One region of the Staphylococcus chromogenes genome, then DNA from elsewhere that is predicted to be linked to it. Evidence: riboswitches for the same ligand, from Rfam matches in the RefSeq annotation. Region 1 holds a riboswitch; each other region holds the start of a gene.

Evidence for each region. A riboswitch is a leader RNA that binds a small molecule or an ion and turns the genes downstream of it on or off. The one in region 1 is predicted to bind thiamine pyrophosphate.
Region 2: linked by a shared signal. The riboswitch ahead of tenA (thiaminase II) and the one ahead of PYW36_RS09600 (thiamine phosphate synthase) in region 1 are both predicted to bind thiamine pyrophosphate.
Region 3: linked by a shared signal. The riboswitch ahead of thiO (glycine oxidase ThiO) and the one ahead of PYW36_RS09600 (thiamine phosphate synthase) in region 1 are both predicted to bind thiamine pyrophosphate.
Region 4: linked by a shared signal. The riboswitch ahead of PYW36_RS08110 (ECF transporter S component) and the one ahead of PYW36_RS09600 (thiamine phosphate synthase) in region 1 are both predicted to bind thiamine pyrophosphate.

What each region holds. Positions count from the first base shown of each region.
Region 1 is NZ_CP118953.1:1,967,389-1,970,688, forward strand. It holds gene PYW36_RS09590 (thiazole synthase) at 1-636, opposite strand, end outside; gene thiS (sulfur carrier protein ThiS) at 638-838, opposite strand; gene PYW36_RS09600 (thiamine phosphate synthase) at 822-1,421, opposite strand; TPP riboswitch at 1,480-1,588, opposite strand; gene PYW36_RS09605 (Bax inhibitor-1/YccA family protein) at 1,603-2,238, opposite strand; gene PYW36_RS09610 (CHAP domain-containing protein) at 2,520-3,300, shown strand, end outside.
Region 2 is NZ_CP118953.1:735,104-738,403, reverse strand. It holds gene thiD (bifunctional hydroxymethylpyrimidine kinase/phosphomethylpyrimidine kinase) at 1-802, opposite strand, end outside; gene tenA (thiaminase II) at 804-1,484, opposite strand; TPP riboswitch at 1,548-1,647, opposite strand; gene PYW36_RS11300 (LysM peptidoglycan-binding domain-containing protein) at 1,774-2,580, opposite strand; gene PYW36_RS03440 (single-stranded DNA-binding protein) at 3,050-3,300, opposite strand, start outside.
Region 3 is NZ_CP118953.1:2,227,615-2,230,914, forward strand. It holds gene PYW36_RS10895 (hypothetical protein) at 1-352, shown strand, start outside; gene PYW36_RS10900 (hypothetical protein) at 465-1,067, shown strand; TPP riboswitch at 1,089-1,191, shown strand; gene thiO (glycine oxidase ThiO) at 1,297-2,406, shown strand; gene PYW36_RS10910 (L-cystine transporter) at 2,481-3,300, shown strand, end outside.
Region 4 is NZ_CP118953.1:1,654,773-1,658,072, forward strand. It holds gene auxA (lipoteichoic acid stability factor AuxA) at 1-514, opposite strand, end outside; gene graF (glycopeptide resistance-associated protein GraF) at 840-971, shown strand; TPP riboswitch at 1,165-1,265, shown strand; gene PYW36_RS08110 (ECF transporter S component) at 1,380-1,961, shown strand; gene PYW36_RS08115 (ABC transporter ATP-binding protein) at 1,974-3,300, shown strand, end outside.

The DNA.
Region 1 (3,300 bases):
TTTAGCACGAGAAACCGCTGAATTTAATAAAATGGCATCTGCACCTAGCTCCATGGCTTCAGCGCAATCTTTCGCAGAACCTATGCCAGCATCAACAATGACAGGCACCTGACTTTTTTCTATTATATAACGCAAATTGAGTGGGTTGCTAAGGCCGCGACCCGTCCCAATTGGAGAGGCCAGTGGCATAATCGCATGAACCCCCAATTGTTCTAAACGTTTAGCTAACACGACATCATCAGAAATATATGGGCAAACGATATAGCCCTTTTTCAACAAAATATCGCATGCTTTATACGTCTCAATCGGATCTGGTAATAACGTATCGTCATCGCCAATCACTTCAACTTTAATCATATCGCATATGCCAGCCTCATTCGCAATCTCTGCAATGCGCACAGCTTCCTCTGCCGATTTAGCGCCCGCGGTATTCGGAAAAGTGATAAATTGCTCTAAATCCACCTCAGCTAAAGGGTTCGGTAATGCTTCATCATATAAACTCATACGTCTTACGGCGAAAGTTAAGACTTCCGTTTCTGAAATATGAATGGCTTTTTTTTGAACTTCAGCATTTTCAAACTTTCCTGTTCCTAAAAATAATCTTGAGTTAAAAGTATAATCCGCTATTTTAAACAACTTAACCGCCTCCTACAAATTCTAAAATTTCAATCCGATCATTGTCTGAAAGAGATTGTTTATCCCATAAAGAACGTTTCACTACATGACCGTTTAATTCTACGACCATGCGTTTACTTTCTATACCGAATTGTTGAATGAGATCGAACACCGTTGCTCCTTCATTTAACAGTTGGGATTGCCCATTAATTTCTACATTCACTGCCTTCACCCCCTTTTTCATACCATTGCTGAACAATATACTTAAATTCATCTAAGTTTTGATGAAACGCACTACCAATCATCGCAATCCCCGAAAATTTACTAGGTATCTCTGCAACTGTTGTGTCATTAATACCGCCAATTGCGACGAGAGGAAAATGACAATTTAAAGCTTGTCTGACTTCACTCACCGTCCTTGGGGGCTGATTGTGTTTAGAGGATGTATTGAACAAATGGCCATAAAGTCCAAACTTTGCACCTTGTACTTTAGCAAATTCAATAGCGCTTTCCGAGTGAACGGACATGCTTACTTCCCACTCTTCTACACGAAATGCAGTTGGCCATTCATATTCACGAAAATGTATACGTCTAATGCCCAATTGTTCAGCACATTGCACGTTAGAATGGATGATGATTTTTGACTTTGGAAATCCTTTATTTATTAATGTTGTAACCCAAATCTTTAAATCATCAGCTTCAGTAGGTGTCCGTAAGATGACTCCGTCGATATAGGGTTCAATTAGAATTAAACGTTGTTGATGATGACGATGTAATAATTCATATGGTGTGACTGCAATAATCAAATTTTATTCCTCCAATAAAAAAAGCTACTTTTCTAGACATAGAAAAATAGCTTTAATGCATGAATACGTGCCACTTTCCTACGCCAGCATTATCTGGATCAGGTCCGGGAATTTTAAAATCACTATTTTAATCTCAGCCATTATTCATGGCACTTCCAGTGGAAACATCAATTATTTAATTTTATCGGCGAACGTAACGTGCAAGATTGAGCACGTAACGGATGATTCTAAATAAGTTTAAGAATAAATTGAAACCCATTTCCCTTGGAGAATAGGCCCCTCTTTTCATTCTATTAAAATCATACAACGTATAAAGTAAAAAAAGCAACAAGCCAACCACAGAAATAAGTGTATGATATATCGGATTATGGATAAACCAACCGACTAAACTCGCGACAATTAATGCGACAAGCGTGACAAACAAATATTTTCCTAAACTAGAGGCATCTTTTATCATAAAGAAACCAATCATTCCAAAAATAATAAATCCGACAATGGCTAAAAGAACATTTTTAAAGAAAACACTCGGTCCTAAATCTTGTAAAGCTACTGTAAAAGCCGCATAAGATAACAGTCCAGAAACGATTGTGTAGATATGTGACATGATGGGCCCACTAAATCGTGCCCTTTGTACAATCATCGTTAAGAGGATTAAAACAAGTAAAACAATAGACAAGGGTTTACGCCATTCAAGCGGCAAAAATTGTCCAAAATACGTGGCAATACCAAATATCACCCAATAATATGTGAAAAATAGCCAAACTTTTCCGTATTGAAATGGATGCTTCGACACCGATGGTCTTGTTTGAGCTGACAATACAATCCCCCCTTTTTGTTTCAAATTTACTATTTTATGCTAAAACAGTCTCACTATTATTACAACCATTTTAATATTTTGTCTATCTTAAAATAGGGTATAGGTCTAAAGTCCTATTGTGTCACCAGTTGCAAATGCTCATTAAACTGAATTTTGTTTTTTACAATATTACACATTTGTAACAAGTCACATATCACCCCTCATTTTTGATACCATGTAAGAGAATCTTAAATACGTATCAAATTTATGAGAAACAAATTATGAAATAAGGGGGCAATACCTTGAAAAAATTTGCTTTTGCACTTACATTCACTTCTGGAGCAGCGGCATTACTCGTTCATCAGGATGCGGAGGCATCAACACAACATACGGTACAATCTGGTGAATCTATTTGGTCTATCGCACAACAATATGGTGTTTCAGTAGATCAACTTACTCAAGACAATAACTTATCAAACCACATTATCTTTCCAGGTCAAGTATTGACGATTGGGTCAAGCAATGAGAATAATAGTCAAAATACAACAGCGCCTCAATTATCACAAGGTCAAACGCATACTGTACGTGCCGGTGAATCTTTGGATATTATCGCTGCGCAATATGGCGTAACGGCACAAGACATCATGAATGCAAACCAACTTAATGGTTACCTTATTTTCCCTAACCAAACATTGACTATCCCTGGAGGGTCAGGTGGTAATAGCACAACAATTTCTGGATCACCAAGTGGAACAACAACTCCAGATAGCGGCTATACATCACCAACATTTAATCATCAAAACTTATATGACTGGGGTCAATGTACATGGCATGTCTTCAACAAACGTGCAGAAGCGGGACAACCTATCAGTACATATTGGTGGAATGCAGATCATTGGGCAGCAAACGCTGCGGCTGACGGTTATACGGTCGACCACAATCCTACGGTCGGTTCAATCATGCAAAATTATGAAGGCCCTGTGGGACATGTCGCATACGTTGAACAAGTGAACCCAGATGGTAGTATTTTAATTTCTGAAATGAATTATAATACACCTCCTGGTACTCCGGATTATCGTACAA
Region 2 (3,300 bases), 1.0 Mb from region 1:
CCCAACCTTTCTCTTGTTGATAGGCGAAATGATTGACCGGGCCTCGGCCTTGTCCTATTTCAGGAGTTTCTTTTATCGCTAGTGAAATAAATTTTTTTGCTTTCGCCACTGCGTCAAAAACAGATTTACCTTTCGCAAGTTCCGCTGTGATGACTGCTGAAAAAGTACATCCTGTCCCATGGGTGTGTAACGTATTAAAACGTGGACTTGAGAAGGTATGCATGTCTTCTTTAGTAAATAAATAATCGCATGCCTCGCCTTCAAGATGTCCTCCTTTAAGGATAACACCTTTCGTTCCAATTTCATTTAAGAAAAAGTGTCCCGCTTTCTTGATGTCGGCTTCTGTTTGAATCGTCATCTTTGTAATTTCTTCAGCCTCTGGAATATTGGGTGTGGCAATATCGGCTAGTGGCAATAGAACATCCTTCAATGATTGTCGTACACTCTCTTCCATTAATGAGTCTCCACTTTTAGCCACCATTACAGGATCAATCACATAGGGAATCGTTTGTTTTTTTACATATCGTGCAACAATGTCCATCATCTCTGGTGTCGGAATCATTCCCGTTTTTAGTGCCTGAGGTAGTTCATCGGAATAGACACTTTCAAGTTGTTCTTCTAACCAAGAAGGTTCTAAATGATGAATATGTTGTACGCCCAGTGAATTTTGAGCCACGATACTCGTAATCGTAGTCATACCATAGACGCCACAGGCATGAAACGATTTTAAATCAGCCATCACGCCTGCCCCTCCAGAAGGGTCTGTACCTGCAATCGTTAAAGCAATATTTAGGGATTTCATGTTATCTTCCTCCAAATTCCCAAGTTTCTTGATGATAAGACATATTAAAAAATTGTTTTTCATGAACTGTACTTTCTAAAAAATTACGTTTTAATCGGTTTTTTTCCTCTTCAGTCGCATTGTCCGCACATTTATTGAGCCACTGGTCAATATGTTGCATCAATTCATCCATTCCTTTTGCATAAAATTCAAACCATGGTTTTAAAGGATGGTCGTTTGCAAAATCTTCTTCACGTAAAGCTTTCAACGCTACTTGTTGATACACGTATGGACAAGGCGCCATCGCAGCAATCGTATAAGCGACATTGTCATAATGATAAGCATTGAAATACATATGTTTTATATAATGATCTGCAGAAGGATACCACTCACCTTCTTTAATAATTTCATTATAAGGGACTTTTACGTAATCTGCGAGAATATGGTGTGCCTCTACTTCACCTGAAGCAGAGAACTCGATTTGTTCAGTTAAAAATTGGATTTCTTTTTTTGAAGTAACTTTAGGTATTAAAAGCGAATAGATTTTAGCAAACTCAAATAAATACCGTGCATCTGCACGTAAATAATGTTGAATCGCCGCTTTTGAAATATCCCCTCTTATCATTCCTTGAATAAAATCATCGTGATAAATCGCTTCAATTATTGGAGAGGCTTCTTGTTTTACACTTTCAGAAAATAACATAAAAAAACTCCTTTCAAAATGAAAAAAGACTACAATAAAGTAGCCCAGTCATGATAAAAGGTTTCAATGTCTACGCTACTTTCCTACGCGAGTATTAACTCAATCAGGTTCAAAGGGTCTGAATTCGATTCATCTCAGCCAAAAGGCTCCCCTAGTAGTCTTTTATGTGATTAATTTTAAATTAACAAATCTTAACTTGAATAGCAATAAAAAAAGCATTGACGTTCACTCAGAAATTGCTTTAATTTCTGAGTGAACATCAATGCCTGGAGTGATAATAAAATCTCTCTTACCACCAACCGTTAGCTTGACGGAATTGAATCGCACGTTCTACTGAACCATATCGCGTGTTAGCATAGTTAAGCATACCTTGAGTTTGAGTGGCAACGCTACCTGTACCCCATGCTTCTTTTGTTTGACCTAAACCTCTGTAGCCGTTAGGGCTTACAATATTTGGATTTCCGCCAGATTCAGGAAGTACGATTGCATTCCACATTGCAGCAGATCCGCCTGCATTAATAAATTGTTCATAGACTGATCCACTACCTGCAGTTGTTGGAGCTTGATAATTTGATGTTGCTTTTGTTGTTGGTGGTGCTTGATAGTTAGATGTAGTCTTTGTTGTTACAGTAGTATTTGCATTTGAAACACTTTGCGTTACTGGCGCTTCATAAGTTGTATAAGTATTATTTGAAGTAGATGCCGCCGGTGTTACTGTTGTATATGATTGATTGTAAGATGTAGGTTCAACTGAATATGCAAAATGATTATAAGATGTATAAGCTTGATTGTTATTAGAAGTTGGAACGATAAAATCAGAAGAAGCTGCATAACCATGAGCTGCCGCTGCTGCTTTAGTCACGTATAACTTATCTCCAGCATAAATAACATCTGATTCTAAGTTATTCCATTTTTTTAATTGGTCAACTGTTACATCGTATTTTTCAGAAATTTTATTTAAAGTGTCACCCCATTGAATGATGTGTACACCTTCTTGAAGTTGTGATTGAGTTTGAGGTGCTGCTTCTGCATTTGTTGCAAATTGACTAGCCGCTAATAAACCAACTGTAGTTGATGCTAAAAGTAATTTTTTCATTTAATAATCCTCCAGTATTCGGAATCGATATCTTTTATATTCACAAATAATATAGCACCAGTCTTTTTCAGTCCCGTAACAACAACATTAAATAAACGGGCATTTTTGTTACAAAAATATTACAAACGTCATTTAAAGGTGATTTAAAATGTAAGTTTTTTGGAAAATGGATGAAAAAACGCTCTTTTTACAATTGATTTTTTTATATCCCTCTTAAAAAACTATGTATTGAGCAGTAAGACAGGCTCGTCTTTTGACAATCTGTCTTACTACTTTGAAATATGGAGCAATTGTAAATACTGCAATTTTAATGGGAGTAAATGTAAAATAAAAGATGAAATAAATGAGAAATATTGAAGACCATAATGATATTTGTTTGGAATTGTTCGTTGAAACGATTTTGGGATAAACACAGGTGGATATTCTAATTGGGTATGGATTGGCTATTACTGGGTTTCTTAAAAAACGTCTATAATGGAAAGTTTTCTAACTGGAAGACCACGAGTTCTGTAGCATAGCGTCTCTCGCCTTGATATTCAAACCGTCGCGTTTGAATCTGTCCTGTAATCGCCACGTGGTCTTCCTCTTTACAAGTTTCATGTATATACGTGGCCGTTGCTCCAAATGCTTTACAACTAAGAAAATCATAAATCGGTTTGTCATTTTTGCTGTGATAGTTCCTTTTTACTTTAATTGAAAATGTAATAAACGGCGTCTCAG
Region 3 (3,300 bases), 260 kb from region 1:
TCAACTCCATGGTCGTGATGTGAATTTCTTTATGTTTGAATCTACTCTCGAAAGTGAAGATGTCGATGAACAAACTGCTAAGGATATTGCTTTTCGTCGCCGTTTCTTAACAGAACATGGATTTGAAAAACAAACACAAATCGACTACGTACAACCTTCCCTCGACCGTAATGGGAAACCTGTACCGCTAGACCTTTACAATAAGGCAAATATTCCTTTGACAAAGGATATTTACGGCACAAGCGTTAAGTCTTGCTATATTTTAAAATATGTCTTTGCCAATCGTATTCCACGTCGAGTGATTTATCCGTTATTGATTAAAATGAATTTAAGTAAAGATATGAATGCATAAGTCCTTGAAATCCCTTCTTAAAGCCGTTACAATAATGTAGAGGTAAGGCTGACGGGTCACTGAACTCAGACTACCGTGGGTCTAAATAGACTGACAGAAAGGATTCATTCATATGCTAACAAAAGAGTTTGCACTTAAATCAGAGCTTAGCGAAAAACAAGTGCGTAAAATTGTACAGCACCTAGAAGAACGTGGCTACCAGTTGAAAAAAACCGAATATAGAGGCCGTGAAGCGACCGACTTTCAAGAAGAGGATATCGAATTATTCCAAGAAATTGCTGAACGTGTCGGCCGTACGAACAGTTATGAACTCGCATTCGAAGAGCTCGAAAAAGAAAAAGACTTTTTACAAGTCATCGTAAAAGAAAATCCTGATAACTTACCATCAGATCAACAATTTCCACAAGTGATGCAAGAGTTAAAAGCTGAAATCAACAAAATGCGCGAAGAACGTCAATTATTAGGACAAATGATTTCACAAGTTCATCAACAACAAGAAGAATTAAAAACATTACATAATCAACTCAATAATCAACTCGAAACAAATACAAAATCATTAAACGCAATGACAGAACATCAAAAACTTCAAGCTGAACAGTTAACAAAAACACAAGAAAGCATTGAAACACAAACAAAAGAACAAAAAGAATTGGCGACTACAATTAAAAACAGTCACCAACAAAAAGGATTTTGGGCACGCCTATTCGGAGGCTAAGCCTTTATCATAAAATTAAATACGATGTGCTAGGGGTGCTCTAATTGAGCTGAGAAAGATGTCATCTTAACTCTTTGAACCTGAAGTGGTTAGTACCAACGAAGGGAAGCTATTTTAACTTATGAATTGAATGTATACACTTTACTGAACTTATAGAAAATAGGCCTACATTCTTTCTCACCATGAATCTAGGGCGCGACCTCTTGCACATTGTGTAGGAGGTTTTTTTATGGAACAAATTGTGATTATTGGTGGAGGTGTAATAGGACTCTCTATTGCACGTCATCTTGCCGACGCTCACTGCGAGGTTTCTATTATTGATCGTTCGACACCGAGAATGAATGCATCTTATGCAGCAGGAGGAATGTTAGGGGCACAAAATGAATTTTTCGAAGAGAGTCCACTTTATCGTTTGGCGATGAAAAGTCGTGCATTAATGCCAAATACTGCCTATCGTTTACATCAAGAGACAGGCATTGATATCGAATTTCAATCCTATGGGCTCATTAAACTTGCGACAGAGACGCGTCATGTTAACGCTCTACGCGCTCAGTATACATTTTTAAAACAAGATGATCACCGTCTCCATTGGTACAACAACCATGCACTTCAACAACATTTTCCTCAACTTAATCCTGAGACGACGGCGGCATTCAAAATACATGATGATGGCCAAGTGAATGCGCATTTATACACAAAAGCGCTCACACAAGCAGTAGCCTTACAAAAAAATACAACTCTTCATTTAAATACAGAAGTCTTAGACATCACTCAACACGTGGAAGGGGGTTATACATTAAACACTTCTGCATGTCACATTCATGCGAACATCTTAGTGGTTGCGGCCGGCGCATGGAGTGGTCAATTACTCCAATCTTTAAATGTGGACCTTCCTACTCGTCCAGTAAAAGGCGACGTCAAACTTATACAAGCCTCCCGCCCGATTCTGAATACAACCTTATTTAATATGAATGGGTGTTATATCGTTCCTAAAAAAACGAATCGCTATTTAATAGGTGCAACTTCAGAAGTAGACAATTGGTCCACTCAAAACCATCCCGATAATTTAAAATGGTTAGATGCTAAAAGCCAAGCCATGCTCCCCCAATTGAGACATGAACAGACCCTCAAAACGTGGACTGGTATTCGTCCAATTACAGAAGACGGCTGGCCCGTGATGGGCAAAGCTTCAGACACGCTATTTGTTTCAACCGGCCACTATCGCAATGGTATTCTTCTATCTCCGATTGTAGGGAAACTCATAGCGCAAGCGATTCAAGGAGATTCAGAAGCCTTACGTGAGCTCCAACCCTTTTCACCACAAATTCGACAAAAATAAAAAGAGCTTGCTTTTAAGTGTCTTACCGATTATCCTTATTATATAAATCGGAATTAGAAGGAAGCGTACACATTATGTCAACATTATTCATTATTATTAACTTAGTCGTTTTCGTCTTAGCACTCATCGGGCTTTGGTGGATGGCTAAAAAACATATTAAATTCCCTAAACGTGTCTTTCTCGCACTCGGTTTAGGGATTGTTTTAGGTTTAATCTTACATCTCACATACGGTTCAAGTAGTAAAATCACGACGCAAACAACTGAATGGATCAGTATTGTCGGAGAAGGTTATATTTCTTTATTAAAAATGATTGTAATCCCGTTAGTTTTTGTATCAATTGTCGTTGCATTTACAAAAATTGACATCGGCGAAAAGTTCGCAAAAATGGGCGGACTCATTTTTATGTTTTTAATTGGAACTGTGGCCATTGCTGCAGTCGTAGGCATTGTTTATGCGATGCTTTTTGGCTTAGACGCCTCTTCTATCGACCTTGGCCAAGCTGAAAATGCACGTAGTTCTGAAATTACGAGCCAGGCGAAAGAAATGACAGCTACAACTTTACCAACACAAATTTTAGAATTATTACCTGCAAATCCATTTTTAGATTTCACAGGCGCACGTGCAACATCGACTATCGCGGTTGTTATTTTTGCTGCATTTATCGGTTTTGCCTTTTTACGTGTTTTACGTAAAGAACCTGAAAAAGGTCATATTCTTAAACGGGGTATCGATGCCATTTACGCACTTGTCATGGCGATTGTAACTTTTGTTTTGCGCTTAACACCTTATGGTATTTTAGCGATTATGATTACAACGATTGCAACAAGTGATTTTGCGGCCATTTGGACATTAGGTAAATTCGTTATTGCGTCTTATGCTGCATTAATTACGA
Region 4 (3,300 bases), 310 kb from region 1:
TATAACACACGCCATAGCTCACAATAATCCATAAATAGTGTTTTTTGCGATTAAAAGGATTGAGTTCATCTTTATAGGCAATATATCCTATATGTATTAAAAAAGGAATGACAAACACAAATGCCGCAAAACCGTAAACTTGTGACATAAAAATAAGGGTTAAAACAAAATAAATAATCCCAATAAGTAAAAATAAAATTGAAATATCATAGTCGAAACGTGTTGTATTCGTTAAAGTTCTCCCTATAAAAATCATAAAAATACCGAAAAGTAAAATGATTATGCCACTTACTAAAGGGATTTCACCAATATAATTACTCATCACGCGAATAATTTCATTGAAAAATGCCATAATAAAGTCCCACAAATTATCGATGTTAATTGCAGGCTTTTTATGTTCATTAAATTGGTGAATCAATGGGATATTAAGAAAGATAATAATACTTAGTAAAATAGAAACTGCACCGATGATATAACTATAAATCACCTCGGTGTATTTATTAAACAAAGACATCCGCTTCACCTCACAATTATTATATACGAAGACGCAGTTCATGTCTTTATAAAAAAGAAATCTCATTCTTTAGATGGAGAAACATTTATTGCGCGAGATTTTAGCAAAATCACGTATTTTTTATAAATCAATTATGAACATACCACTTTCAATGTATTTAAATATATTATCTTTTTGTAGCAATTTAAAACATACTTTTTTAGTACGAATTTTACATTCCTGTATTATACCAAAAGTTACATATGTTTGTACCCTTTCTTCTCATGTTTATTATTTTTAAATACGGGAATGTTTTTAGAAGAATACATTAAAGGAGCGATGTATCATGTCTAAAGAAGATATTAAAAAAGCAGCAGAAAATGCTAAAGACAAAGAACAAGAATTAAAAGATAAAAAAGACGACACAAAAGATGGCGTTGAAAAAACGAAAGACGATATTCAAAGTACTTTTGACTAATTATTAAAGTATCTCAATATTAAGAGACGAGCGAATAAGCCCGTCTCTTTTTTGATTTGCATTATAGTGATTATATATTGTTTGAATCACATGTTAAAAATTTAAAACTGGACTTTTTTTCAATGAATATTACCCGTTTCATAACATTGACATTCGCACAAGTCAGGTGTATATTAACGTTATTAATTAAATAGAAACGCACTAGGGGTGTGAAAACTGAGATGAGGTATTCACCTCAAACCCTTTGAACCTGAACTAGATGATACTAGCGTAGGAAAGTGTGATGACAACTCAAATTCAACAGATGACGTATGTCTTCTTCCGTTCTCAATAATGATTTGTAGTTTCAAATACACTTTCACACAGTACCTAGTTCAGGTGCTGTGTTTTTTATTGAGGAGGATATTTATGCGTAAGAAGCAAGGGTTAACTTTATCTGATATTTTGGTTACTGTACTTATTGCGGTCATTTTTGCAGTCATTTATAACATTTGGTGGATTGCATATTATACGGTTCAACCTATCGGATTGCATATTGATCAACTGATGTACGGCATGTGGTTTGCTGCAGCCGTTGTCGCTTATTTAATCATTCCGAAAATGGGGATTGCTTTAATTGCTGAGTTTGCAGCGGGTGCTGGAGAAACCATTGTCATGGGTCGATTTGATATTCCTACTATTATATATGCCATTCTTCAAGGTTTAGCTTGTGAAATTGTGTTTGCGATTTTCAAATACAAATCTCGTACATTTATGGTAAGTCTACTTGCAGGTATGGCAGCTGCGCTCATTAGCTTTCCAGTAGATTGGTATTATGGTTATTTGAATGAAGTAGCGACATGGAATTTAATTTTACTCATTGTTTTCCGTTTAATTAGTGGTGCGATACTTGCAGGTGTGTTCCCTTATTTTCTTGTAAAAGCACTAGACAAAACCGGAGTTACGAAATTATTTCGTCCTGCATCAAAAGAGGATTATGACACGTTATAAGGAGTATGCCAGGTGTTAAAAGCAACAAATTTACGATTAAAATACCCGAGTGCGCCACATAAAATTTTTGATGGACTCGATATCGAAATTAAAGATAAAGAAAAAGTACTTTTACTAGGCCCTTCTGGTTCTGGTAAAAGTACACTATTAAATGTTTTAAGTGGAATTGTTCCCCACTTAATTGATTTACCTATGAAATACGATTCATTAACCATTTCACAAAATGCGGGCGTTATTTTCCAAGATCCTGATGCACAGTTTTGTATGCCACAAGTAAATGAAGAATTAGCATTTATTCTTGAAAACTTACAAATACCACGAAAAGAAATGGATGCGAAAATCCAAGCAGCACTAGAAGCAGTTGGTCTTGATATTAATCCAAAGCAAGCTATTCATCAACTCAGTGGAGGCATGAAACAAAAACTCGCGATTGCTGGAACATTGCTTCAACAAACTGACACGCTCTTTTTAGATGAACCTACAGCAATGCTCGATACTGAAGCAACAGAAAATCTTTGGCAACTCTTACGTACACTTTGGAAAGATCAAACCGTATTGATTGTCGAACATAAAGTAGAACACATTTGGGATTACGTCGATCGTGTCATTTTAATGAATCAACATGGGCAAATCATTCAAGAAGGCGCGCCAAATGATATTTTAGAGCACTACGAAGACATCTTAAGTGAATATGGTGTGTGGCATCCAAAAGCTTGGAATCATGCGCCCAAACCACTATTAACAGATACAACTTCCCCCGCTTTCGAATTACATTTCCATGAAGGCGTCATTCAACGAGGGAAAAGGACATTGTACACAGTAGAAAATTTTAAAATTCAAGCTGGGGATTGGGCGATTATTACTGGAAAAAATGGAACAGGAAAAACGACTTTTTTTGAGAGTTTAATGCAACTCATTCCTTATAAAGGAACGGTCACCTTTAATCATACACCCGTGCGTAAACTTAAATTTGCCGCCTCTCATCTGTTTCTTGTTTATCAAAATCCAGAACTTCAATTCCTTCAAAACTCTGTGTATGACGAAATATTAATTAATTTTACACACTTTGATCAAGTCAACGCCCAAAAGGAAGTAGAAGATATTTTAGCGCATTTAGATTTAACGCATGTCAAAGACCAGCATCCATTCGAACTATCAATGGGACAAAAACGTCGTTTAAGCGTTGCAGTAGCTTTGAGTACTTCTGCAGATATCATCTTATTGGATGAACCTACTTTTGGGTTAGACAGTCATAATACGTTTAAGCTTATTGACTTATTTCAAGAACGTATTCAAAAAGGTCAAGCAATTATTATGATTACCCATGACCCTGAAATCA